4 regions of the Mammaliicoccus sp. Dog046 genome follow, and region 3 is predicted to be linked to each of the others. Evidence: riboswitches for the same ligand, from Rfam matches in the RefSeq annotation. Region 3 holds a riboswitch; each other region holds the start of a gene.
What was found. Region 3 has a riboswitch for S-adenosylmethionine ahead of P3U32_RS03270 (M20 family metallopeptidase). Riboswitches for the same ligand answer to the same signal wherever they lie in the genome.
Positions count from the first base shown of each region.

Region 1: another riboswitch for S-adenosylmethionine. It lies ahead of metX (homoserine O-acetyltransferase MetX); the one in region 3 lies ahead of P3U32_RS03270 (M20 family metallopeptidase).
Region 2: another riboswitch for S-adenosylmethionine. It lies ahead of metK (methionine adenosyltransferase); the one in region 3 lies ahead of P3U32_RS03270 (M20 family metallopeptidase).
Region 4: another riboswitch for S-adenosylmethionine. It lies ahead of P3U32_RS10835 (hypothetical protein); the one in region 3 lies ahead of P3U32_RS03270 (M20 family metallopeptidase).

Region 1 is NZ_CP120131.1:21,854-28,240, reverse strand. Features, by position in the region: gene rplI (50S ribosomal protein L9) at 70-516, opposite strand; gene P3U32_RS00120 (DHH family phosphoesterase) at 516-2,480, opposite strand; gene P3U32_RS00115 (DUF2232 domain-containing protein) at 2,495-3,412, opposite strand; gene metX (homoserine O-acetyltransferase MetX) at 3,492-4,460, opposite strand; SAM riboswitch class I at 4,531-4,632, opposite strand; gene P3U32_RS00105 (AzlD domain-containing protein) at 4,700-5,026, opposite strand; gene P3U32_RS00100 (AzlC family ABC transporter permease) at 5,023-5,703, opposite strand; gene P3U32_RS00095 (YceI family protein) at 5,986-6,387, opposite strand, start outside.
Region 2 is NZ_CP120131.1:963,855-970,241, reverse strand. Features, by position in the region: gene P3U32_RS04940 (aldo/keto reductase) at 1-454, opposite strand, end outside; gene P3U32_RS04935 (nuclease-related domain-containing protein) at 546-1,457, opposite strand; gene metK (methionine adenosyltransferase) at 1,800-2,993, opposite strand; SAM riboswitch class I at 3,096-3,209, opposite strand; gene pckA (phosphoenolpyruvate carboxykinase (ATP)) at 3,389-4,993, shown strand; gene P3U32_RS04920 (alpha/beta hydrolase family protein) at 5,813-6,387, opposite strand, start outside.
Region 3 is NZ_CP120131.1:669,393-675,779, reverse strand. Features, by position in the region: gene P3U32_RS03280 (DUF2750 domain-containing protein) at 1-441, opposite strand, end outside; gene ldmS (L-aspartate--L-methionine ligase LdmS) at 547-1,734, opposite strand; gene P3U32_RS03270 (M20 family metallopeptidase) at 1,731-2,918, opposite strand; SAM riboswitch class I at 2,977-3,076, opposite strand; gene P3U32_RS03265 (GrpB family protein) at 3,120-3,662, opposite strand; gene P3U32_RS03260 (S-ribosylhomocysteine lyase) at 3,797-4,264, shown strand; gene deoB (phosphopentomutase) at 4,740-5,930, opposite strand; gene P3U32_RS03250 (pyrimidine-nucleoside phosphorylase) at 5,942-6,387, opposite strand, start outside.
Region 4 is NZ_CP120131.1:2,174,257-2,180,643, forward strand. Features, by position in the region: gene P3U32_RS10810 (sensor histidine kinase) at 1-206, opposite strand, end outside; gene P3U32_RS10815 (ABC transporter permease) at 326-1,057, opposite strand; gene P3U32_RS10820 (ABC transporter ATP-binding protein) at 1,064-1,924, opposite strand; gene P3U32_RS10825 (antibiotic biosynthesis monooxygenase family protein) at 2,128-2,475, shown strand; gene P3U32_RS10830 (NADPH-dependent F420 reductase) at 2,647-3,375, opposite strand; SAM riboswitch class I at 3,593-3,692, shown strand; gene P3U32_RS10835 (hypothetical protein) at 3,766-3,987, shown strand; gene celB (PTS cellobiose transporter subunit IIC) at 4,317-5,672, opposite strand; gene P3U32_RS10845 (hypothetical protein) at 5,694-6,197, opposite strand; gene P3U32_RS10850 (PTS cellobiose transporter subunit IIA) at 6,221-6,387, opposite strand, start outside.

The DNA of each region.
Region 1 (6,387 bases), 650 kb from region 3:
CATCTACTGCCAAGATGTTAAAAATGACTGAGACATTACATTATATCCCAGCCACTTTTAATGAATCACTTAAGCTTCAACAACATGTACTTTAAGTGTACCTGAAACTTTATTATGAAGTTTAATTGGAACATTTGTATAACCTAAACTATGAATACCATTCGGTAAGTCCATTTTACGTTTATCAACTTTAATTTGGTGCTGTTTCTCTAGTGCTTGTGTAATTTGCTTCGTACTTACTGAACCAAATAATTTACCACCTTCACCAGTTTTAGCTGAAATTTTAACTTCTAATTCTTTTAATTTTTCTGCTAAAGCTTTTGCATCATCTATTTCTTGTTGTTTTAATTCTTCTTGTCGTTTGTTTTGTTGTTGTAATTGTTTTAAATTACCTGGTGTTGCTTCAACAGCGTAATTATTTTTGATTAAGTAGTTTTGACCGTAACCGATTGGCACGTCTTTTACTTCGCCTTTTTTACCTTTACCTTTAACATCTTGTGTGAAAATAACTTTCATTATTCTTCCACTCCTTTTTCATCTGATTCAACAACCTTGATTAATTCTTCGATTGCTTTTTCTACGGATGTATTTTTAATTTGTGTAGCAGCATTTGATAAGTGTCCGCCACCACCTAATGCTTCCATTGTTAATTGTACATTGACTTCTCCTAATGAACGCGCGGAAATGCCAATCGCGTCTTCTGAACGTCGCGCCACTACATATGACGCCTCAACGCCTTCTAAGCCAAGCAATTCGTCTGCTGCTTGGGCAACAGTGACCGGATGATAAACTTCGCGATCTTCTCCATGTGCGATAGCAACACCACCGTGGAACAGTTTAACCGTCTTAATTAAATCTGAACGTTTAATATACGTATCTATGTCATCTTTTAAGAAATGTTGGCAAAGAATCGTATCTGCACCATGACTTCTTAAAAAGCTGGCCGCATCAAATGTTCTCGAGCCTGTTCTTAACGTGAAATTACGTGTATCAACAATAATACCCGCAAGCATGATTGTTGATTCTATTCTTGTTAATCGATGTTCTGTCGGTTGATATTCTAGTAATTCTGTAACTAACTCTGCAGTTGAACTTGCATAAGGTTCCATGTAAACAAGTAATGGGCTTGAAATAATACTTTCTCCTCGTCTATGGTGGTCAATGACAACCTTTCTATTCGCCTTATTCAATAAGTTCTCATCAATAACAAGCTCTGGTTTATGTGTATCTACAACTACGAGTGTCGTACGTGGTGTCATTTCATGCCATGCTTCTTCTGATGAAATAAATCTTTCTTTAAGATCTGGTTTCTCATCTATCTCTGACATCACACGCTCTAATGTACTATCGATATCTGAATCATTGAGAACAATGTAAGATTCTAAATTATTCATTTTAGCGATACGTGATACACCAATCGCTGCACCAATCGCATCCATATCCGGTGATTTATGCCCCATAATGATGACTTTATCACCTTCAATTAAGATATCTCTAAGCGCATGAGAGATGACACGAGCACGTACTCTTGTACGTTTCTCCATTGGGTCCGTCTTACCACCATAGAATCTAACATTACCGTTACTGTTCTTAATGGCTACTTGGTCTCCCCCACGACCGAGCGCTAAGTCTAAACTGGATTGTGATAGCTCACCTAATTCAATTAAGTTCTCACTACCTTCACCAATACCGATACTCAATGTTAATTGGTTTCCAATATCATGTGTTTTATCACGTAAATCATCTAATAAATTAAATTTCAATGTTTCTATATCATCTAATATACGCTTATTTAAAAGTGCGATAAACTGATCTGAACTATATCGTTTAATGAATAATTCATAACGTGTTGACCAATCGTCTATAACTGTTGTGATGACACTATTAATCTCTGAACGTTGAGAATCATTCATATTCTGCGTAATTTCATCATAATTATCTAAGAAAATTGTCGCAATGATTGGTTTCTCGTTCTCGTATAATCCATATACACGTGATGATTCAGTAATATCAAAGAAATAGATAGAATTTTCATTTTCTGTATATGTGACTTTATATTTATATGCGTCTTCATCTACTTCAACTTCTGCTGTATTTTCTAATCTTTTTAAAATATTAGGAAATATTTCATTGATTGGTTCATCTAGTACTTCACGTTCTAGACGTTTACTCATGAAGTTATTAATCCATTCGATGCGATTTTTCTTATCAAGTAAGATAACACCAATTGGCAAATCACTGACTGCACTCGTTTTACTCTTTGTAATTCTTCCGGCTAAACTCCCGATGTATAAATCTAATTTAGCGAAACTGCTTCTAATAAAAAATATACTTCCAGCTATTAGTATGATCGTAACAACCGTCGAAATAATCGCCCAATATATTGAGTTAAAAAAACTAAAAACTAATAGCACTAAAGCTAATATCATCACAATTATGTAAGGTAATATTAGGGCTTTTTTAACTGATTGACGGTTCATAAACTCACCTCAATTTACTTTTTTATGCGTTGTTTTAAATTAAACCAAATATCCATCAAGCCAAACAAGTAAGCATACTTATTAAAGATAAAGGCAAAAACAAAAATTAATATTCCAACAACGACAGGTAATTTTTTAACTTTGACATATAAATGGAATAACGATAATGCTTGGATAAATATAACCCATTCTAACACAAATTGTAAGTTAATGACTATGCCATATGCCACTACATTCTCTTCCTTTACGAAGAAACCTGCAAGTATAGCAAGGACAAAAATTGTTGCCACACTACGATTGATTTGCCACATAAATAATGGTCTAAATACTGGTGTCACTACTTTAAACTTTCTCAATATCGGAAATGTTACAAGTAGATTAACCAACACAAATAGTAAGATACTTATTACGATAAATCCTGGAACGATAACTTGCATAAAATTAACTACTTGTTGTAATGCCGCTTCATATTCAGGCATTACCATGCCACTCATTTGTATTTGTGAAGAAACACCATCTTGTAATTGACTGAATAATTTAGTTGTTGTTTGTAAATGGCCTGTAACTTGCAAAATGAGCACACTACAAATTGTTAAAATACTCATAAATGTTGTTACTAAGTATAATGTACGTTCTTTTGATGTACGTTCAATCAATAATTGACCTACAAATACACTCATAAATATAATCAGTGTCATTGTTGTTAATAAATAAACATTCCCTAATAACACTGTTGCACATAACGTTATCACTACTGCTACGAAAAACGATGGTTTCGAACGGTACCATAGTATTGTTCCCGGTATTGTAATGAAAGGTAATATAATGATTGCTAAGGTTGGTACAACATGCATAATGCCAACACTTAACACTAATAATAATGTTGCTATTACTGTCGCTCTTATATCGACTTTAAAAGACAAATTTTTCACTTCCCAATCTATTTTAAACATCTTTCTCTATTTTACAGATATTTATCCTTTAAAACAATATAGGTGCCTTCTTTATGCGTTAACGCGCTTTAAATTTATGTAACTTTAAGAAATGATAAACATTTGGTGCCCAATCTCCAAAGTTCAACAAGAAACCGTCATGTCCAACATTATCTGGTACATAGAAATGACGATGATATTTAAAGAATCGTCCTAAAGCTCTTACTTGATCATCTGGATATAATAAGTCATCTGCAAATCCTAAAGTTAATACTTTCGTTTCAAGATTATTCAATCGCGTTTCAACATCATCTCTTCCTTTAAATATATCATGACTATCTAAGACATCTAATAATGTTAAATAACAATCCTTATTAAAGACATCTTTAAATTTGTTGCCTTGATATTTTTGATAACTGACAACTTCATCTGCTGTAAACCTTGATTCATAATCTTTACTCGAACGATATGTTAAGAAACCGAGCTGTCTAGCGATACTCAAACCGTCCTGCCCATTCATATGTATCACTTGTCTCGCAATTTCGTTAAACGCTCTGCTATACGAAGACGTCTTCTCTGTTGCTGCTAAGATGACCGCCTTTTTTACTGTGAGAGAACCGTCATATAACATTTCCAACGTTTGCATACCACCTAAAGAGCCGCCAATCAGAACGTCTATTTTTTCATACCCCATATGTTGTAATGCTAATATATTCGCTCTAGATACATCTCTCATTGTGAGTTTTTCAGGGAAATTAGGCGTGTTGAGTTTCGAACTAGACCCATACGGACTCCCTATCACATTAAAAGTAATAAATTGATAATCATTGATAGATAAATAGCCTCCATCAATAATTTCTCTCCACCACCCTGGCGAATCATCATCACCGTATGTTAAGTGATTACCAGTTAATGCATGACAAACGACAACAAGGGGCTGCCCTTTGTAACCTACATACTCATATTGAAGTTTCAAGTTGTCTATTACTTCCCCTGAATCTGTTTCAAATCGACCTAATTCAATTACATCTGTCTCTCGAGAAATCATCACTTTAGAACCCCCTCTGTATTTAAATAGAAAAACTTCTTACTCGTAAAGAAGTAAGAAGTTCTCATCATCCTTATTATGCGAGTAAACTCGTTGGTAGTAGCACCGTATCTAAAATGACCGGTTGCTGAAGTGTCGTAGGGCCAAATCCCTCAACTTCTCTGAATAAGCTTTGCTATATAATTTATATTAAGAATACTAGAAAATTAAAGCACTTTCAATACGTATACAAATGAAAGTCACATCAATAAACGAACCATTGCCATCACGATCATACCTGCTATCACCGAAATCGTTAAACTCTTTGTCACAAGCGCGATAATAATGGTTGGAATAGCAACAACTATACTTTCGACATTGAATGTATAACCAAATCCTTCTCCTTTGTTTAACATCCCTTCAACGATAAGTGCTGTAAACAAGCATATAGGCACAAACTGTAGCCATTTAATCACACCGTTAGGCAAATCTAATTTAGCTAATAATATAAACGGTGCTACTCTAATCACCCATGTAATAGCAAAACATCCTATGATAATAATGATTAAATACATTGAAATACTCATTTATCAAACACCACCCCAATGATAGAAGCGACAATTGTAGATAATAATATCGAAATATATGTGGGCATAAAAATTGTAAACAACAACATGCAAATCACTGTTAGTACTATTAAATACAAATAATACATCACTTTATCTTTCCGAATTAATTCAAATTGCGCAATTAATAAAAATATAAACATCGCTGATAAAGCATAATCTAAACCAAACATTTCTGGATTTGGAATCATATTACCGATCCAAGCTCCTATCAAAGAAACAATAATCCACATTAAATATGCAGATATGTTGAGCCCATGCATCCACATAGGATCCAATTTCTTATCTTTCGCATATTTTGTTACCGCCACACCAAATGATTCATCAGTGACTAATGACCCAATACCTATATTCGATATAAGGGAATTATTTTTAAATGGTGGAAAGAGCGTTAAGCTCTGTAAAAACATACGAGAATTCACAAAGAATATCGTTAAAAATATAGCTGATATCGGAGAATGAATAGCTACAAGTGCACATATAATAAATTGAGCAGCTCCAGCATATACAAAAATCGATAACAAAGTGATTTCTAATATAGATAAACCAGATGACATACCAACAATACCAAAAGCTAAAGCAACACTAAAATAACCTAGCATTGTAGGTAAACAATCTTTCACACCTAGTAAGAACATAGAGCCTCCTACAGTTGTATCACGCTTCAAAACAACGCCCCCAATTCAACAAATGAACACACGAAGTAAGTCTAACGTTTGTCTAACCTCAGTCTGACGTTGGTGTAATTTCATTTTATTATGTATGCCTTTCATCATACCAATCGGACTTTACTTTATCAATATCAAGCATCAACATCATAGCGCTTCCTCAAATAAAAAACTGTCGACAAAGACTGAGTCTTTATCGACAGTTTAACGTGTCTAAGTTATTTCTCAAACACCTTTATTTATATTTAATGATTATTCACCTAAACCAAATTCAGCACTTGCTTCGAATTTCACATCTCTACCGATCATTACGCCACCAGTTTCTAATGCTTGGTTAAATGATACGCCATATTTATCACGATCAATTTTACCTGATACTACAAATCCTGTTACTGTTTCACCGTTTAAAGGATTTTTACTTACTCCATTGAAATCTACATCAAATGTTTCTTCGTGTGTTGTACCAGCAATTGAAAGATCACCAGTAATTGAATCTTCACTTATAGATTTAGTTTCAAAAGTAATGTTTGGATTTTCATCTGTACTGAAGAAATCTGCTGATTTCAAATGTGCATCTCTATCTGCATTTTTAGTATTGATTGAATCTGCTTTTATAGTTACTTTAGCTTTTAATGATGAAAAATCATTAATGTC
Region 2 (6,387 bases), 290 kb from region 3:
CTAAGTGATTTACATTGAAATTACTTACACCAATATTTTTTACTTTTCCTTCATTATATAAAGCTTCCATTGCTTTCCAAGTTTCAACAATTAATGCTGAATCTATACCTGGCCAATGAATTAAATATAAATCAACATAATCAAGACCTAGTCTTTGTAATGACGCTTCATATGCTGCTTGCACGCTTTCACGACCGTAATCAGACATCCAAAGCTTAGTTGTTATGAATAAATCTTCACGATTTAAACCAGCTTCAGCTAAACCTTCTTTAATGCCTTGTCCAACCATTTCTTCATTTTCGTACACTTTCGCTGTATCTATATGGCGATAACCACTTATGATCGCATGTTTAACTGCTTCTTTACATTCGTCGCTATTATCAACTCTGAATGTACCTAATCCAAGGGCTGGAATTGTATTACCGTTGTAAAATTCTATTGTCTTCTGAGTCATTCTTAGACCTCCTATAAATTATTCATTCAATATTAAATGAACATTGTTTGGTAAGTATAACTTGTAGAATTAAATAGTTCATGTTTTTTGCTTACGGATTAAATTTTTCGATTTCTTCCATAATTCTTTCTAAATCTTCCACGCTATATTGGAATCTACCATGGAATACGAATTTATTAAAGAAGTGTTGTAATTGCTTTTCACCAACAAGTACTTTTATATTTGGATCTTGTGAATAGTTGCTGATTGTTGCTTCAGAAACTTCATTAGGATGGAAATATAAGATTGGTGTAGGCGTATAGTTCAATTCAAGTTGTCTTTGCAATTCTTCTGTCGTTGCTTCTACATGCTTAACATTATCCGTATAAGAATGGAACGCAGCTGTCTTCTTGTCCGCTTCTCTTTCAAGTAATAACGTTTGCTCTTTGTTCTTGTTCAAATCTAATGTTTCGAACACTTGACCTAATACTGGGAAATCACCAAACTGTTGTTCAGTAATACCATGGTAAATATGACCGCTAACTAAGTTTGAGTCAATTACATAAATACCTGTTCTCGTTAATACTAAATGATCAACTTGACGAATCTTGCCTAGTGGATCTTTTGGTAAAAAGATATTCGCCATAATATGCATATCTTCCGGTCTAATTCGGCGTTCATTTACTAATTGATCTCTCAATTCTAATAAATGTCTATCTGTAATATACTCGCCTTCATTTTTAGAGAATAACTTTAATGAATCAATTTCTCTTTCTTTTTGTGAAATTTCTTGTTGATGATTTTCTTTTTCTTTAGTTAATACTTTTTTATTTTCTACTCTTTCGTGATCAAGCTTTTCCTGATGTTCTGATTTCAATGACTCGTTCTGTTGTTTGTGTGTTTCTTGAATTTTATTCAGAGATTTTTTCTTTTGTTTCAATGCAACGAAAAATAATATAATAAATATAATCGCAATAATAACAGCTGCGATTAATCCATAATGAATCGGCTCTAATTGGCTCATAATTGCATATCGCTCCCTTTCAAATGTAATAACTCTATTATAGTAAAAATCCTAAAGAAATTCAGTATATAACCTTAAATATATACGATATATGCCGTTATTTTTTAAACTTCGTACAATTCAATAGTTAATCAACACTAAAATTGTAAATAACTTGGTAAATCAGGTGATTTTGATTGCATTTTTAACTCAAAATGCTAATAACGACACTCTTATTTGCACGTTCGCCCATTCTTGTAAACAACGACACTCTTATTTGCACGTTCGTCCTATCTTGCGAACAACACTCCCTCTAAATCAAAAAAACCCAAACTACGAATGCAGTTTGGGGTTTATAACTTCTTATTTAAGTAATGTCTTCAAATCATCAACTTTATCTAGTTCTTCCCATGGCAATTGAACATCTGTTCTTCCGAAATGTCCATATGCTGCTGTTTGTTTATAGATAGGTTGTCTTAAGTTCAACATTTTAATGATTCCTGCTGGTCTTAAGTCGAATAATTCTCTTACTTTTTCAACTAATGATGTTTCGTCTACTTTACCTGTACCGAAAGTTTCGATAGAAATCGATACTGGTTGTGCCACACCAATCGCATAAGCTAATTGGACTTCACATTTATCAGCTAAGCCGCTTGCTACGATATTTTTTGCTACGTATCTTGCAGCGTAAGCACCTGATCTATCTACTTTTGTTGGGTCTTTACCACTGAAACAACCGCCACCATGTCTTGCATAGCCACCGTATGTATCAACGATAATTTTTCTACCAGTTAAACCAGCATCACCTTGAGGTCCACCAATTACGAATCTACCTGTTGGATTTATAAAGAATTTAGTATTCTCATCTAATAAATCTTTAGGCACGATTGGATAAATAACATGGTCTTTAATATCTTGTTGAATTTTTTCTAGTTCAATTTTTTCATGATGTTGTGATGAAATGACAACTGTGTCTACTCTTACTGGTTTATCATTTTCATCGTATTCAACTGTTACTTGCGTCTTACCATCTGGACGTAAATAATCTAACGTACCTTCTTTACGTACATCTGTTAATTTTTTCGCTAATTGATGCGCAAGGTAACCAGGTAAAGGCATATAAGTTTCTGTTTCGTTAGTAGCAAAACCGAACATTAAACCTTGGTCTCCTGCGCCAATTGATTCTATTTCATTATCAGTTAAATCGTCTCTATCTTCTAATGCACAATCAACACCTTGAGCTATATCAGCTGATTGTTCATCTATTGCAGTTAAAATGGCCATTGTTTGGAAATCGTAACCGTACTTCGCTCTTGTGTACCCTATATCTTTAACCGTTTGTCTAACTACTTTTGGAATGTCGACATAAGTTGAAGTTGATATTTCACCAGCAATAAGTGCCATACCAGTTGTTACTGTTGTTTCACATGCGACTCTCGCTTTAGGATCTCCCTTTAATAATTCGTCTAAAATCGCATCAGAAATTTGGTCCGCGATTTTATCTGGGTGTCCTTCAGTTACCGATTCAGATGTGAAGAGTCTTCTATTTTTTGACATAAAAAATCTCCTTTAAATATAGTTGTACGGTCTCTACCTCAGCGCAAATAAAAAGTGCCCACTCTCAATAAAATAAAGAGAGAAGGCACACTCGTCCATTCGCTCTTATCGTTCAGACAATATTGGTCTGCAAACGGTTTGGCACCTTTCTTTCGCATTCGAAAGAGGTTGCTGGGTTTCATTGGGTCCATGTCCCTCCACCACTCAGGATAAGAGAATCCGTCAAAAATGATAATACTAGAGATTTTCATTAATGTCAATGTACCTCAAGTTCTCGTATTATAAAATTTTTATAATAAATTCCCCAATTAGTATAGACTATAAAATTCAATGTGTTATACTAATTCCATGAAAATGCTTACAACTATAAAATTAACATATGGAGGTCGTCATTTATGGCAATACAGACTATTACGGAAACAATCGAATTAACTAACCTGCTCAAAAAGGAATCTACTCACAACCAACTGTCTAGAACAGAATTGTACCGTCACATTTTAGAATCTGGTGAAGGTATATTAACTGAATCTGGTGCAATTAGAATGGAAACAGGTAAATACACAGGTCGATCACCAAAAGATAAATTTATAGTTAAAGAACAAGATACAGAACAAGACATCGACTGGGGTACAATTAACCAACCGATCTCAGAAGAATACTTCCTCAATCTATATGACAAAGTTATAGACTACTTAAACCAAAAATCAGATATATACGTATTCAATGGCTATGCTGGAGCTGATGAATCTTCAAGATTAGACTTACGAGTAATCAACGAACTTCCTTGGCATAACCTTTTCGCACAAAATATGTTTATCCGCCCAGAAACGAAAGAAGAAGCATTAAACATTACACCTAACTTCACTGTAATTAGTGCACCAGGATTTAAAGCAGATCCTGAAGTAGATGGCACTAATTCTGAAACATTCATCATTACATCATTCAAACATCGTGTTATTTTGATCGGTGGTACTGAATATGCAGGTGAAATGAAGAAAGGTATCTTCTCTGTAATGAACTACCTTTTACCTAAAAAAGGCATTATGAGTATGCATTGTTCAGCTAACGTTGGCTACAATAAAGATGTTGCTTTATTCTTCGGTTTATCAGGTACAGGTAAAACAACATTATCAGCAGATCCAAACAGAAAACTAATCGGTGACGATGAACATGGTTGGAATGAAAATGGTGTATTCAATATTGAAGGTGGTTGCTACGCGAAGACAGTTAGTCTAAGTCGTGAAAAAGAACCTCAAATTTATGATGCGATTCGTTACGGAACAGTATTAGAAAATGTTGGCGTGCAAGAATCAGGTGAAGTTGATTATGAGGATACATCATTAACTGAAAACACACGTGCTGCATACCCTATTGATTTTATCGATAACATTATTACTCCATCAATTGCGGGACATCCAAATACAATTATTTTCTTAACAGCAGATGCATTTGGCGTATTACCTCCAATTTCTAAATTAGATAAATCACAAGCAATGTATCATTTCTTAAGTGGATTTACTTCTAAATTAGCAGGTACTGAAAGAGGCGTTACTAGCCCACAACCAGTATTCTCAACATGTTTCGGTTCACCATTCTTACCATTACATGCAACTGAATATGCAGAACTATTAGGTAAACTTATAGATGAGCATGATGTTGATGTATATCTTGTAAACACAGGATGGACTGGCGGAGAATATGGTGTTGGTTCTAGAATGGATCTTAAACATACACGTTCAATGATTCGCAGAGCAATCAGTGGAGAAATTAAAAATGCTGAATTCGTACAAGATGATATCTTCGGACTAAATATTCCGAAATACGTATCAGGCGTACCAGAAGAAATTTTATATCCACGTAACACTTGGGTTTCTTCAGATGCTTATGATGAAAAAGCAAAACAACTAGCTAAAAACTTTAAAGAAAACTTTGCTAAATTCGGTGAGTCATCAGAACATATTCAAAATGATGGTGGATTTACATTTAATAAAAATAATTAAATTTATGATTTATAAAAAGCTGAGGCAACTTGTACAAGTTGCCTCAGCTTTTATTATTGATATACATGTGAATGTGATGGCTAACGAGATTGTTTTCTAGAACTATCACGTTAGAGCACTATTTCTTTGGATTTCACCTCTATTTCTCACTTCTGAACACCATTTTTTCCCGCTAACGAGATTGTTTCCATTTTCTATCTCGTTAGAATTTCTAAGAAGATTGTTTTCTGAAACTATCTCGTTAGAGCACTATTTCTTTGGATTTCACCTCTATTTCTCACTTCTGAACACCATTTTTTCCCGCTAACGAGATTGTTTTCACTTTCTATCTCGTTAGAATTTCTAAGAGGATTGTTTTCTAGAACTATCTCGTTAGAGCAGTATTTTTTTGGATTTCACCTCTATTTCTCACTTCTGAACACCATTTTTTCCCGCTAACGAGATTGTTTCCACTTTCTATCTCGTTAGAATTTCTAAGAAGATTGTTTTTGTTTTCTATCTCGTTAGAATTTCTAAGGGGATTGTTTTCCAGAACTATCACGTTAGAGCACTATTTCTTTGGATTTCACCTCTATTTCTCACTTCTGAACACCATTTTTTCCCGCTAACGGGATTGTTTTCACTTTCTATCTCGTTAGATTTTCTAAGAGGATTGTTTTCCAGAACTATCTCGTTAGCCACAAAACTCAAGCATTTTTAGCGCTGACTCCTGCGGGAACAACATGATTCGAAGACTACAGGCTGAGAACATACCCGCGGAAAGCATGCACGTAAAAAATGCCGACAAAGTCTATACTTTTGCCGGCTCTCTATGTTGCCTCAGCTTTTATTTTTCTCACATTGATCCATCCACTTCTGAATCTTGTGAACGGTATCTTTTTCAATATTTGGTCGAAAGACGTGTCCTTCGCCTTCTTTATATATCGTTTGATATTCAACATTTTCTTTAATTAAATGTTGTTCTAAATGTTTAGCCATATTGATATTAACTTGCTTATCTTCCGTACCGTGAACGATTAATATTGGTGGACTATCTTGATGTATATCCTTCAATGCATTTCTTGTCTCATATGCACTACGGTCTTTCTTCGGATGACCAATCATTCTTTTCAACATATTTCTAAGCTCAATGCGTTCTTCGTACATCATTAATATATCTGAAACGCCACCCCATATGATATAACTTGTAACACCAATTTGCTGATATGTTAATAATCCTTGTATACCACCTCTTGAAAAGCCTACGATATGTATCGGTACATTTGGATATTGTTGTTTCAATATATCTACTCCAACGGTAACGTCATTTAAATCTTTACCACAGAAAGCATCTCGTCCTTCACTGCCATTACTCCCTCTATAATAAGGTGCAAATACAAGTGTATGTTGATTAC
Region 3 (6,387 bases):
GCTTTCATCTTCTTCAGAAATAATGATGAATTGTTTTTGTCCTTTGACTGTTAATCCGTAAACATATTTTTCTTTACAGATGTCTTCAGCAAATTCTTCAATTCGTATATCGTCTAGTTCACTCATAATTTCTTCAATAAATGGTATTGCTTCTACTTCTATCCCCTTATTACTTTCAAATCGATCCACGATGAATTGGTCTCCTTCATCTAGGATTTCGTCCATTTCATATGTAACAAATCGATCTAAATCAAGTTCCATGATTTTATCAAACTGAGTGATGTTTGATTCTTCTAAATATGATTGTGCATGTGCTTCTTTTGACCAAATTAAACGGATGTCGTTTTCTTGATCTCTTAAGATTTTACGATCGATTAATATGACGTAAAATTTTTCCCTGGCTAGAATTTGTTTGAACATGGACATATCTTGTATAGCCATTGTCATACCACCCTTATTTTTATATTTAATCCTTATAAAATATATTATATTTAAAAGCGTGAAGTCAATATAAATTTAAGCGTTCAATTGTATTTATGTTTATACTTATTTTTCGCTTATTTCTTTTATAAATGCTTGTTCTTTTTCAAGTGCAATTGACTCATTTTCAGCATGCCATATACCTGCAAATCGGGACTTTACTTGCTCGTCTTTAAACCAATCTCCATCATAGTAAGATAATGGGTATAAATAGCCTTCTCTTATGTACTTTTTAATTGTTTCTAAGAAGTGTGCATTATTGCCTTTGGAATGGTAACTTAAAAATTTATGATACCCTTCTTGTAAACGTTCTTGAAGTAACAATAAACTTGTAGAACCATTTTGTCTAAAGTTCAAATCAATGGCATATACGTCTTCATTCTTATCAATGAGTAAATCGAATCCTGACACACCCGTATAACCATGTTCAACGCCATTCTTCATAATTTCATATCCCGCTTCTATTACACTTTCAGGCACTTCATTCAAATTGACATTGCCATTATAAAATCCATATTTATCTGTTAGTTGTTGAACGGCACCTAAATATTGAATACCTTGTTCTTTACTATAACTATACTGCACACAGTAATTTTGAATTTCTTCAATAAATTGCTCAATGATGATATTTTTTGTTTCAGTTGCTGCATTGATTCGTTTTATCGCTTGATTTAAATCTTCTTCATTGTAACAAATCATCACGCCATATCCGCCTGCTGTTGGTAACTCATCACCTGGCTTAATGACAATCGGTAACGTCCATTGTTTCACTCGATTTTCAAAGTCTTCCACATTAACAATTTCTCTTTGTGGTAAATATTTACCACCTGTCCATTGTTCAATTTTTGTCTTATTATTTAAATCGATGAATGTTGATTTGTTAACCGCATATGATTCTGTTTCACAAAGATGGTCACCATGAATATATTGAAAGAAGATTTTCTTATTTTGGTGACATAATTGTTTAATAAGTGCTTCATATGATGATTGATCATAGAATGTGTGAATGTTATTCGGTATTTCTAGCGCTACTAGACTTAATAGGTCTTTCGCATTTTTTGTTATACATGCTTCATGTACAATCATAGGCATATCACTAATGATAAGTTCTCTAGCTGTTAAAAAATTAGACTGGGCTTCCTCTGCTTTTAACCAAGGATTATCCTCATATGAAGGTCGTGCATTATAAATCATATCTTCTTCATAAATGTCTTTCAAAGTTAAAGGTAATGATTTCCTATATTCTTTTTTCATAGTAATTTCTCCCTTAATGTTTGATGATGCTGGATAATTTCATTTCTAAGGGACGCGTTCTCTATCAGTTCTAAACCCATTGATGCTAAAATTTTCGCACCGCTTATCAATGCTTTATCGCCTTTTTGACTGGCAGCTGCCTGACAAAATTCTTTCGTATGTCCGACTAAATCTGAAGGTCCAATTTTTATATGTGGATGTATAGTCGGTACGATATGACTCACATTCCCTGTATCAGTCGATCCAAAACCAAAATCATCTTCAATTACTTCTTCTCCTATTTCTTCTGCATGTTTTCTAAATAATTCGTCTAACGGTTTGTTAATAATAAATTCATTTACACCATTTTGAATTGGTCGAAGCTCGTACGTTCCACCTGTTTGAATCGCTGCACCTTCAGCAATTTTTCTTACTTTATCCGTTAACACATCTAAAGATTTACGAGAAGTTGCACGTGTATAAAATCGTGCATGTGTATAATCAGGGATAATATTTGCTGCTTCTCCACCGTTTAAGATAACACCATGCACTTTATCCGTTTTCTTAATTTGTTGTCTAAGCATACTTACGCCATTAAAGAACGATAACATTGCGTCTAATGCATTAATTGCTTCGTCTGCATTTTCAGATGCATGTGCACTTTTCCCATAAAATTTAACGTCAAATACATCTACCGCTAATGAAGGCACGGTTACGTAAGTTTCGTGACCAGGATGAACCATGAGTGCAACATCAAGATCATCAATTATGCCTGCTTTAACATAACTTGCTTTCGCACTACCATTGACGCCACCTTCTTCAGCTGGACAACCAAGAACAACGACTTTCCCACCTATTTCGTCTATCACTTTTGATAAACTAATGCCTGCGAGCACACTTGAAGTACCGATAATATTATGACCACATGCATGTCCAAGTCCCGGCAAAGCATCATATTCTGCTAAAAATGCAATCGTCGGTCCTTCTTTGTTTGTATCATATGTAGCAATAAAACCTGTAGGATGTTTAGCAATATTTGTCTCTATATTAAAGTGATGTTTTTTTAATTGATCACTTAATAATTTTGAAGCAAATACTTCCTCATTTCCTAATTCAGGTCTTTCATGAATTTGATGACTCATTGATAAATATAAATGTTTATTTTGTTCTATATAATTAATAATATTTTGCGATAAATTACTCATTTCCATTCACCTTTCCAAAAGAAAAGCGCACTTCTTGTTAAGGAGTGCGCCAATCAATCATTTATCTCTCAGTACGTTACTGTAGGAATTGGCACCTTTCCGTTATGGGAGGTTGCTGGACTTCATCGGGCCCATCCCTCAGTCTCTCTGGATAATTCGTATGAAATTTGTTTTTAATTCTAACTTTATCACTCGGATATGTCAATGTTTTGTAGCAATATCATTAGAATTTAAATACCATTTTTCTGCCTTTTTCTCAAATTCTTTAATCATGCTATCTTTTCCTTTATAATATGCTACGCTATCATCTGGATAGTCCAAGACTAAATCATGCTTTAATCTGCTATAACGTTCTCTTTCACCATTAAACGTTCTTAAATAATCTCTAAAGGATAGTAATCTCAAAATGTGTGGGCTACCCTCATCATATATATGTAAATGATGCGATACCGCACCATATTGATCATACTTCTTAAAATACCTATTTCCGATAACGCCTCTTTCTCCTTTAGACTCATACCCTAAAACTGAAAGTTCATGTGTAAATGCATCTATTGACTGACTATCTTTCACAACGATTAATATATCTATAATTGGTTTCGCAGATAATCCAGGAATCGCCGTTGACCCAATATGTTCAATACTGACACTATGCTCTTTCAACAATGACTGTAAATACTTCTTCTCTTCTAGAAAAAGATGTTGCCATATACTATCGTATGGGACTACTTTTAACCTTTCCATATTATCACCTTATTTCGGAACAATTTATTACATTATCTTATAAAGTGACCTATAAAGAAAGCAATAAATCTGAATTGATTGTTTTTTCAATTTTTACTTGATATAATGATGCCGAAATCAAAGGAGGAAGTATCATGACAAAAATGAATGTTGAAAGTTTTAATTTAGACCATACAATCGTTGAGGCACCGTTTGTAAGACTTGCAGGAATTAAAGAAGGATTACACGGTGACGTGATTCATAAATACGATATCCGCTTTAAACAACCTAACAAAGCACATATGGAAATGCCTGCTTTACATTCATTAGAGCATTTAATGGCAGAAAACATTAGAAATCATACAGATAAAGTTGTCGACGTTAGCCCAATGGGATGTCAAACAGGTTTTTACGCTTCATTTATCAACCATGATGATTATGATGATGTATTAAATATCTTAGAAGCAACATTAAAAGATGTTGAACAAGCAACTGAAGTACCAGCTTGTAACGAAGTACAATGCGGTTGGGCAGCTAGCCATTCATTAGAAGGCGCGCAACAATTAGCAACTGAATTTTTATCTAAGAGAGATAGCTGGAAAGATATCTTTAAAGAAGATTAAAAAAAGAACTCGGATTAATTCCGAGTTCTTTTTTTATGGACTATTGTATATTCAGTCCATTTTCGCGCTAACGAGATTGTTTTCACTTTCTGTCTCGTTAGATTTTCTAACGGGATTGTTTTTTAAAACTATCTCATTAGCGCGTTATTTTCTCACTTTTTGTAGGTAATCGAGTCTTTTTAGTGCTCTATTTAACCTCTAACGAGATTGTTTTCACTTTCTGTCTCGTTAGATTTTCTAACGGGATTGTTTCTCAGAACTATCTCGTTAGTCGTTCTCAATGTTGCTTGTCAGCCTCCACTTGCAATGTTCAGCGCATAAAAAAATGAGGCTGGGACATAATAAATGTCTCAGCCGTTTTTAGTATCTAGTCATCCTTGCCGGGGCGGGAATACGAAATCTTTTTTATATAAATTAGATTTCTGTCCCGCTCCCACTCTGAAAGAACTCGGATTAATTCCGAGTTCTTTTTTTATTATTCAGCGTCTACGCCCATTTCTTTTAAATAACTTTTACCGAATTTCGGCAATGTTACATTAAAGTTATCAGCAATTGTTGCGCCGATTGAACTAAATGTTGTATCTCCTGATAATGCTTTGTATTCTTCAATACTTGGACTAAACATTAATAATGGTACATATTCACGTGTATGATCTGTTCCTGGTGCTGTTGGATCATTTCCATGGTCCGCTGTAATGATTACTAAGTCATCTTCTTTTAAAGATGATTTTAACTCTTCTAAACGATTATCGAAGTCTTTAATTGCTTGTGCATATCCTTCTTTATCACGTCTATGCCCATAAAGTGCATCAAAGTCTACTAAATTCAAGAAGCTTAATCCAGTGAAATCACTGTTTACTACTTCAATCAATTTATCCATACCGTCCATATTATCTTTTGTTCTAACGGATTTTGTAACACCTTCACCATCATATATGTCGTTAATTTTACCGATTGCTATCACATCATAGTTAGCATCTTTTAACGTATTCATGACTGTATTACCGAATGGTTTCAATGCATAATCATGTCTGTTTGATGTACGTGTAAAGTTACCTGGCTCACCTACATAAGGACGTGCAATGATTCTTCCGATTAAATATTTAGGATCTTTCGTTAATGCTCTTACTTTTTCACAAATATCATAAAGTTCTTCTAACGGTATGATATCTTCATGTGCTGCAATTTGTAACACCGGATCAGCTGATGTATATACAATTAAATCTCCTGTTTCCATTTGGTGTTGACCAAACTCATCAATAATCTCAGTACCGGAAGCTGGTTTATTAGCAACTACTTTACGACCTGTTATTGATTCTATTTCTTTAACTAATTCATCTGGAAAACCTTCTGGATAAACTTTAAATGGTTTATCAATATTTAATCCCATGATTTCCCAATGACCAGTCATTGTGTCTTTCCCAACTGATGCTTCACTTAATTTTGTATAAAATGCTCCTGGCGCTTCGACACTATTCATATTTGGTAATGGTTCAATATTGGCTAATCCTAATTGTTCAAGATTTGGTAATGATTCATTAAAACCTTCAAGTGTATGTTTTAATGTATGAGAACCTTCATCACCAAACGCTTTTGCATCAGGTGCTTCACCAATTCCTACTGAATCCATGACGATTAAATGAATACGTTTAAAACGATTTGTCATTTGGCACACTCCTAATCTGTAATTACTTTATGGATTAAAGTTGGTTTCACTTGCTCATCTGATATTGTAATGTTCTCTAAGATTTTAGATTTAACTTGATCCACATCTTCACGATTTGCATATATCGTTACTAAAGATTCACCTTTTTCTACTTTATCTCCGACTTTTTTATTTAATACTAATCCTACTGCCAAGTCAATGATATCATCTTTTGTTGCTCGTCCTGCACCTAAAAGCATTGATGCGACCCCAATTTCATCTGCAACGATATGAGAAACATATCCAGCTGTTTCTGCTTCAACTTCGATTTTATATTGTGCTTGTGGTAATTTACTTAAATCATCCACAACACTTGCATCTCCACCTTGGTTTTCTAAGAACACTTTAAATTTCTCTAAAGCTTTACCATTTTGGATTACTTCTAATAATTTTTCTCTTGCTTCATCTAACGTTTCTG
Region 4 (6,387 bases), 1.1 Mb from region 3:
ATAGATTTCTTTTTCACTTGAAATACATATGGAATAATATATGCTGCGTAAAAGAAAAACATTAAATGTGATGCATTAAAAAGTTCTACAAAATAAAGTATGCCTATAAAATGAATCCCTAATAGCATTCTTCTTAACATTAATTTATTTGATAGGTCTTCATAAATCATGATTAAATAGCTGGCAGTAAATAGAACGGTAATCAATATACCACTCCACAATGGGCCTCTATGACCCAACACCGTCAAACTTAGTATAGGAAAAATTAAATATATTAAATTCGATGTTCCTATAGGTGCAGCTTTTATTTTTTCTAAAAGGGACATTAAATCACTTCCGTCTTTTTTCGTATAATTAACGCGATACTTATAAACAATATACAGTATACCATTAGAATGAGTAATGATTGAACATGCATACCTCCACTCGTTGTTAGCGAAAGAGACAGTTCTCTTAAATTATACGTAGGTGTTAAATATGATATTTCTTTTAACCAATCGGGAAACTGGTCTGTCGGAAACCAAAGTCCGCCCACAACCGCAAGCCCTAAATATAATATATTGGCTATCGCACTTGCCTTCTGAATGTCTTTCATTTGTGCGATTAAAACGCCTATGGATAAAAACATACTGGACCCTAACCACAATAATAATCCTGAACCGATCCATTCACCTGCAGACATTTCAACACCTTTATAAAGCCATCCTGTTAAAAACAAAGCAATGATTGAAATACTAAACATACACATGAGTTTTAACACTTTTCCTGCATAATAATATTTGGGAGTCAAAGGCGTTTTAAACAGATTTTTTGCCCAACCAATTTTGTTATCCTCAATCATTTCTAATGGGAATGTCATAATACAAAAGCTACTTAAACTGAAAGTCGCCATACTGTACATATATGCTTTATAAAATTGTGTTTCGTATGCTTTTGGTAAATCTAACATCGCTGTAAAGATGATATAAAATACAAGTGGCAGCATAATTGATAATGTTAAATACGATTTTTTCCTAGAAACTAATAGCAATTCAAATTTAAAATAGGCCCATAACATATCTCATCAAACCCTTTCGTTATTTTTAGAAAATATCGTATCCATTAACGACGCTTTAGATATTTCGATATCATTAAAATCCACATGATGCTCAAGCAGTGTTTTAATAACCGGATTTGCATCTTGTGTCGTAATAAACAACATATCTTTCATTTCTTCTACATTCACATTCTCTAAAAATTCAACAATATGTTTATTGGATGTTGGCATTTGAATATGTGTCTTACTTTCGCTGTAACGTATCGCTCTAGGCGTACTATCCATTATCAGTTTTCCTTTATCGAGTACGACAACACAATCTGCCATACGTTCTACTTCTTCAATATAATGAGACGTGTAGAAAATCGTTTTCCCCTCTTGCTTCATTTGTTCAATAACTTCCCAAAAGTGTTTTCTCATCTCTGTATCCATCGCACTGGTCGGCTCATCTAATATGATAAATCGAGGCTTACCTATAATCGCCAAAGTAAAATCAAGAATTCTGCGTTCCCCACCAGATAATTTTGAAGCAAATTGATTTAATTTATCATCGTCAAATCTCGTTATCTTTCTAAATTCAACCATAGAAAGTGTATCTTTATATAACGATTGATGAAGATGAAACAATTCTTTAACCTTAATCATTTCAGGAAAAATAGTCGTCTGAAATAGAATGCCCATACTCTTCTTAACTAATTGATGATCATCACTCACAATCTTCCCATCAGATGGATGTCTATCCCCAATAATCATGTCTATTAACGTAGACTTCCCCGCACCATTTGGACCAATGAGCGCCGTGCACTCCCCTTCATTTATTTGAAAAGACACCCCATTCACAACATTCTTAACACCATAAACCTTTGTTACACCTTGAACATCGATCATCCTCATCACCGTCCTTAATTAATTAACTTCAGTATAAATAACAACACAACACGTTATAAGTACAAACTGTCATAGATTCAACATGACAAATGTCATTAAAATCAATAAAAATAACAGTTCAATTAAATGGAGTTGACATTTTTCACTATTTATAGATAATGAAAATATAATCCATGTTTTTTATACAATTAGGAGATGAATCCATGACAATTACAGTAAATATTTATTATCGAGGCGAAGGAACAGCAGCAAAAGACTTTGCGTTAGAAATGATATCCAGTGGTATTGTTTCAGAAATACGTGAAAAAGAAGGTAACTTAAAATATGAATATTTTATGCCTTTAGAAGAAAATGGCACAGTCTTACTTATAGATCAATGGACCAATCAAAATGCCCTAGATGAACATCACCTTTCACAAACAATGGAAAAAATAATGAAGTTAAGAGAGAAATACACATTAACGATGGAAGTAGAACGTTATACAGAAGATCAAGACGGCATACCAAAACACGATGAACAGTATATTGTGAGAAATGAAGATAATAAATAAGTGGTTCCGTTTTCGGCTCAGTTTTTCTTAGTACTGAGCCGAAAACTACTATTCCATATTATTATGTATAAAAAAAACCATTTATAGCTCACTTTAATACAATGTAATCGACCAAGAAAAATTGTAGTGGTGGCTTATAAATGACTCAATTCAATTTCACCATAGACTGCATCAACTTCCTGCATTATAAATCTTTCTATTTAAGTTAACAGTATCATCATGCGTAAAATCTGGAGTGAAATTTTTCATAATTTCATCTCTTAATTGTGGTGCTTTTTGTTTATTAGCTTTTTCTAATGCTGTTGCTAATTCACTTTTTGTTAATTCAGTGCAGTACGCAGGTGTTCCTGGTTGTTGTTTCCATGAATCTGATAACTTACCATTATCTACAGCATCAAAACCTACTTCATTAATCAGTTGTTTGATGATATCTTTTTCAGCATCGTTGTTTCCTGAAATCCCTATAGCTATACGATTGTCAGTTCCTTGAGGACTTCCTTTTTCCGCTAATGTATATGCAAGTAAATTGTTAAAAGCTTTCACTACATCTCTACCTATTTGTTGAGATACCCATTCACTTTCAACTTCTCCATCTTCAATTGCTGCTATTTTATGATCTCTAAATGGATAATAATTAGATGTATCAACGATAATCACTTTATCTTCAACTTTTGAAATAACATCTTTAATATCAGTCATTACTTTTGTTGGTATAGATAAAATTAAAACATCTATATTCGTTACGACATCTTCAACTTCGACTGCTTTACCGCTAATATTTTTATCTTTTAAACGATCAACACTACGTACATCAGCAATTTTTACATCGTGACCGCTATTAACAAGCTTATGTGATAATGTTGCGCCAATGGGACCCGCACCAATAATTCCTATTTTCATCATAATATCTCCTTTAATTTAAATGTTTTATTTAGTTCATTGATTATATTCTTTTTACTTACATAATCCAAGAAGGCAATAAAATAAGCCTAGGTACATATTTTCGTACTTTTGTGATGTATATGACTTTTCAGTAATATTTTCGAAGGAAAAAATTTTATCATTAGACAAATTTCACTTTATTCGTTATTATAAGGGAACAATAAAATAGCTCGTAATCTTATTTAGAGTAGGTGGAGGGAATTGGCCCGAAGAAACCTCAGCAGCAGGCGTTTGCACTGTGCTAAATCCAACAAGTGATACTTGAAAGATAAGAAGAATCTCTAGACAGCTCTTCTTAATTTTAAGATGAGCTGTTTTATTGTAACTCAAACTTTAGGAGGCAATAATATGAGAACAAGAGAAGATATTTTAGCAGATTTAGATGAATTAAAGGAACACCCACCTAATAATTGGGCGTCCTCAATTGGAAGAACACAACAGAAAAGTGCACTACTTGCTGAACTTAGAAAGTTAGAATCCGACTACGTCCCAAGCAACCAAAATCATCATGATGATCAAACGATTCAGTTCAATGAATTTGAAATTAATATTAGAATAACGAAGAAATAAATGAACACGCACGAATGCCGACAAAGCAATATACTTTGTCGGCATTCATGCTATTAAAAACAAGCAAAAAAAATAAGCTAACTATATTTGCCGTATAGTTAGCTTCAAACACTAAGGTTCGTTTGGTAATCACATCCACAGTGTGAGCCTTTACTCGATAGTCATCAGCGTACTCTAAAACCTGATGGCTATTTTTAATACAATTAAATATTAACATTACACTTACTATTTACCAACAATTTACACAATTTTTCACGCTAATTATTACCAAATGTTTACATAAAACAAAGGCCTGGATTTCATTTTTCCAAGCCTCTTTTTACAATCTATTAAATTAAAGCGTCGTTTCCTTTTTCTTGTTCAACTAATTTTCTATCGTATATTTTAATGAATGGGAACCATACTAAGAACGCGACTGCCCCACAAATAAGTGCTACGACAACTGCTGTAAAACTGCCGGCAGTACCGATAAATGCACCAAACCCGATTGGCGATGGCCAAGGTACTTGCGCAATAATCGGTTTAACAATTTCTAACTTGATCGCCCAATAACCAATAGATGCTGAAATCATTGGTGCTAAGAAAAATGGTATCGCTAAAAATGGATTATAAACAATCGGCAAACCGAATACTAATGGTTCATTAATATTGAAAATACCTGGTGCTAATGCTGCTTTACCTAATACTTTCAGTTGTTCGGATTTTGCTAAGAATGCGATAAAGATACACATACCTAACGTTGCTCCTGATCCACCCATGATTGCGAATGAATTTGGGAATTCTCCGGCAAATGGTATATTTGCTCCATCAATATTTAATTGCATATTAGAAAGCAAGATTGGTGTGATGAATGCTCCGATAATATTAGCACCGTGAATACCTACAATCCAAAGTGCGTGAATTAAGAAGTATATAACCAATATACCAATCCAACTACTTGTTAAATAAACAACAAATCCAAATGGTACTGCAATAATTTTAAAGATATCTGTATTTAATGCGACTAAAATACCAGTGAATATTAACACAACAAATGCTACTAAAAAAGCAGGTATTAATGCTGTGAATGATCTTGAAACACCTTCTGGAACGGCTTCAGGCATTTTAATAATCCACTGACGCTTTACACAGAGACGATATAATTGAACTGCGATAATGGCCATAACGATGGCAGTGAAGATACCTGTCGTTCCTAATCTACTGACACCGTCACCTGACATTTCCCAACCGTTAAATATATTGACGTCTTTCTTCATTATATTAACTACTACCATTTTCCCATCTTCAATGACTAACTGAGGAATAGCCATAAAGAACGCAAACATTGATAATAATGCACCGTTCAATGGATTTACTGCTAAGTCTTCCTCATCTGCATAAATCTTCGTATACTCGTAACCGATAACTAAACAGAAATATAATGCCAATATCCCCATTGTTGCTTTGTTCGCTAACATATACAAGTCACCGATTTTAAAGAACGTATTATTCCAAATGCCTTCTAATGCTGGAATTGTTTGTGGTATTACGTTCAATACTAAGAACATCGATCCGACAATTGTAAATGGTATACATGCCATCCCGGCTGCCATAATTGCCCTAACAATTCTAAATGATGCAACTTTCCCCATTGGACCCATTAAATATTTCTCTAATAAAGCAAACACTTTGTTTTCCGACCCCATACCGATACCCCTTTTCTATATTTAATTTAATGCACGTTCATATCTCTGCAATCGTTTAAAATGCCAATCCTTATCTTGTCGAATATTATTTAGCCTGAACATGACAAAACCACTAATGATTAATCCTGCAACAAGCGCCCCTATAATAAATATTCTCGTAGCAGATTGATCAATTAAAAACGGATATAAATGTTGAAATAAAGGTGTAAATAATACCATGATGATTAAAGCGACATTGACGATGAATAACGTTGAAAAGCTATAAAATGTATATTTCGCATGATTTGAATGACGACTATACATACGCACTTGTTCAGCCACGCTGACAATCATTAATAACATCAGCATCAGCGGTATGAGCAGCAATAAAGAACGACTCATCGTAAGTGTGAAAAACCAATATAAATTTGTGAAAAAGAATAAAGCCGACATGTATCTCACTAACAAAAATCGATTAAAATACATCGTCTTAAGACTGGTTTCTTTTCTGTTTTTTTCTATTTTTGCTTTTGTTTCTTTATTCATGTATATCCCTCTTTCAAATGACGTTATTTAACCTTTTGATATAAATGCAACATTTCTATCGCTACTTCTTTTAAAGTCATTGTAGTCATGAGATGATCCTGTGCATGTACCATAATGATTTCCATATCAATCGTTTCACCTGATGCATATTTTTGTAATAAATCTGTTTGTGCTTGATGTGCTAATGTAA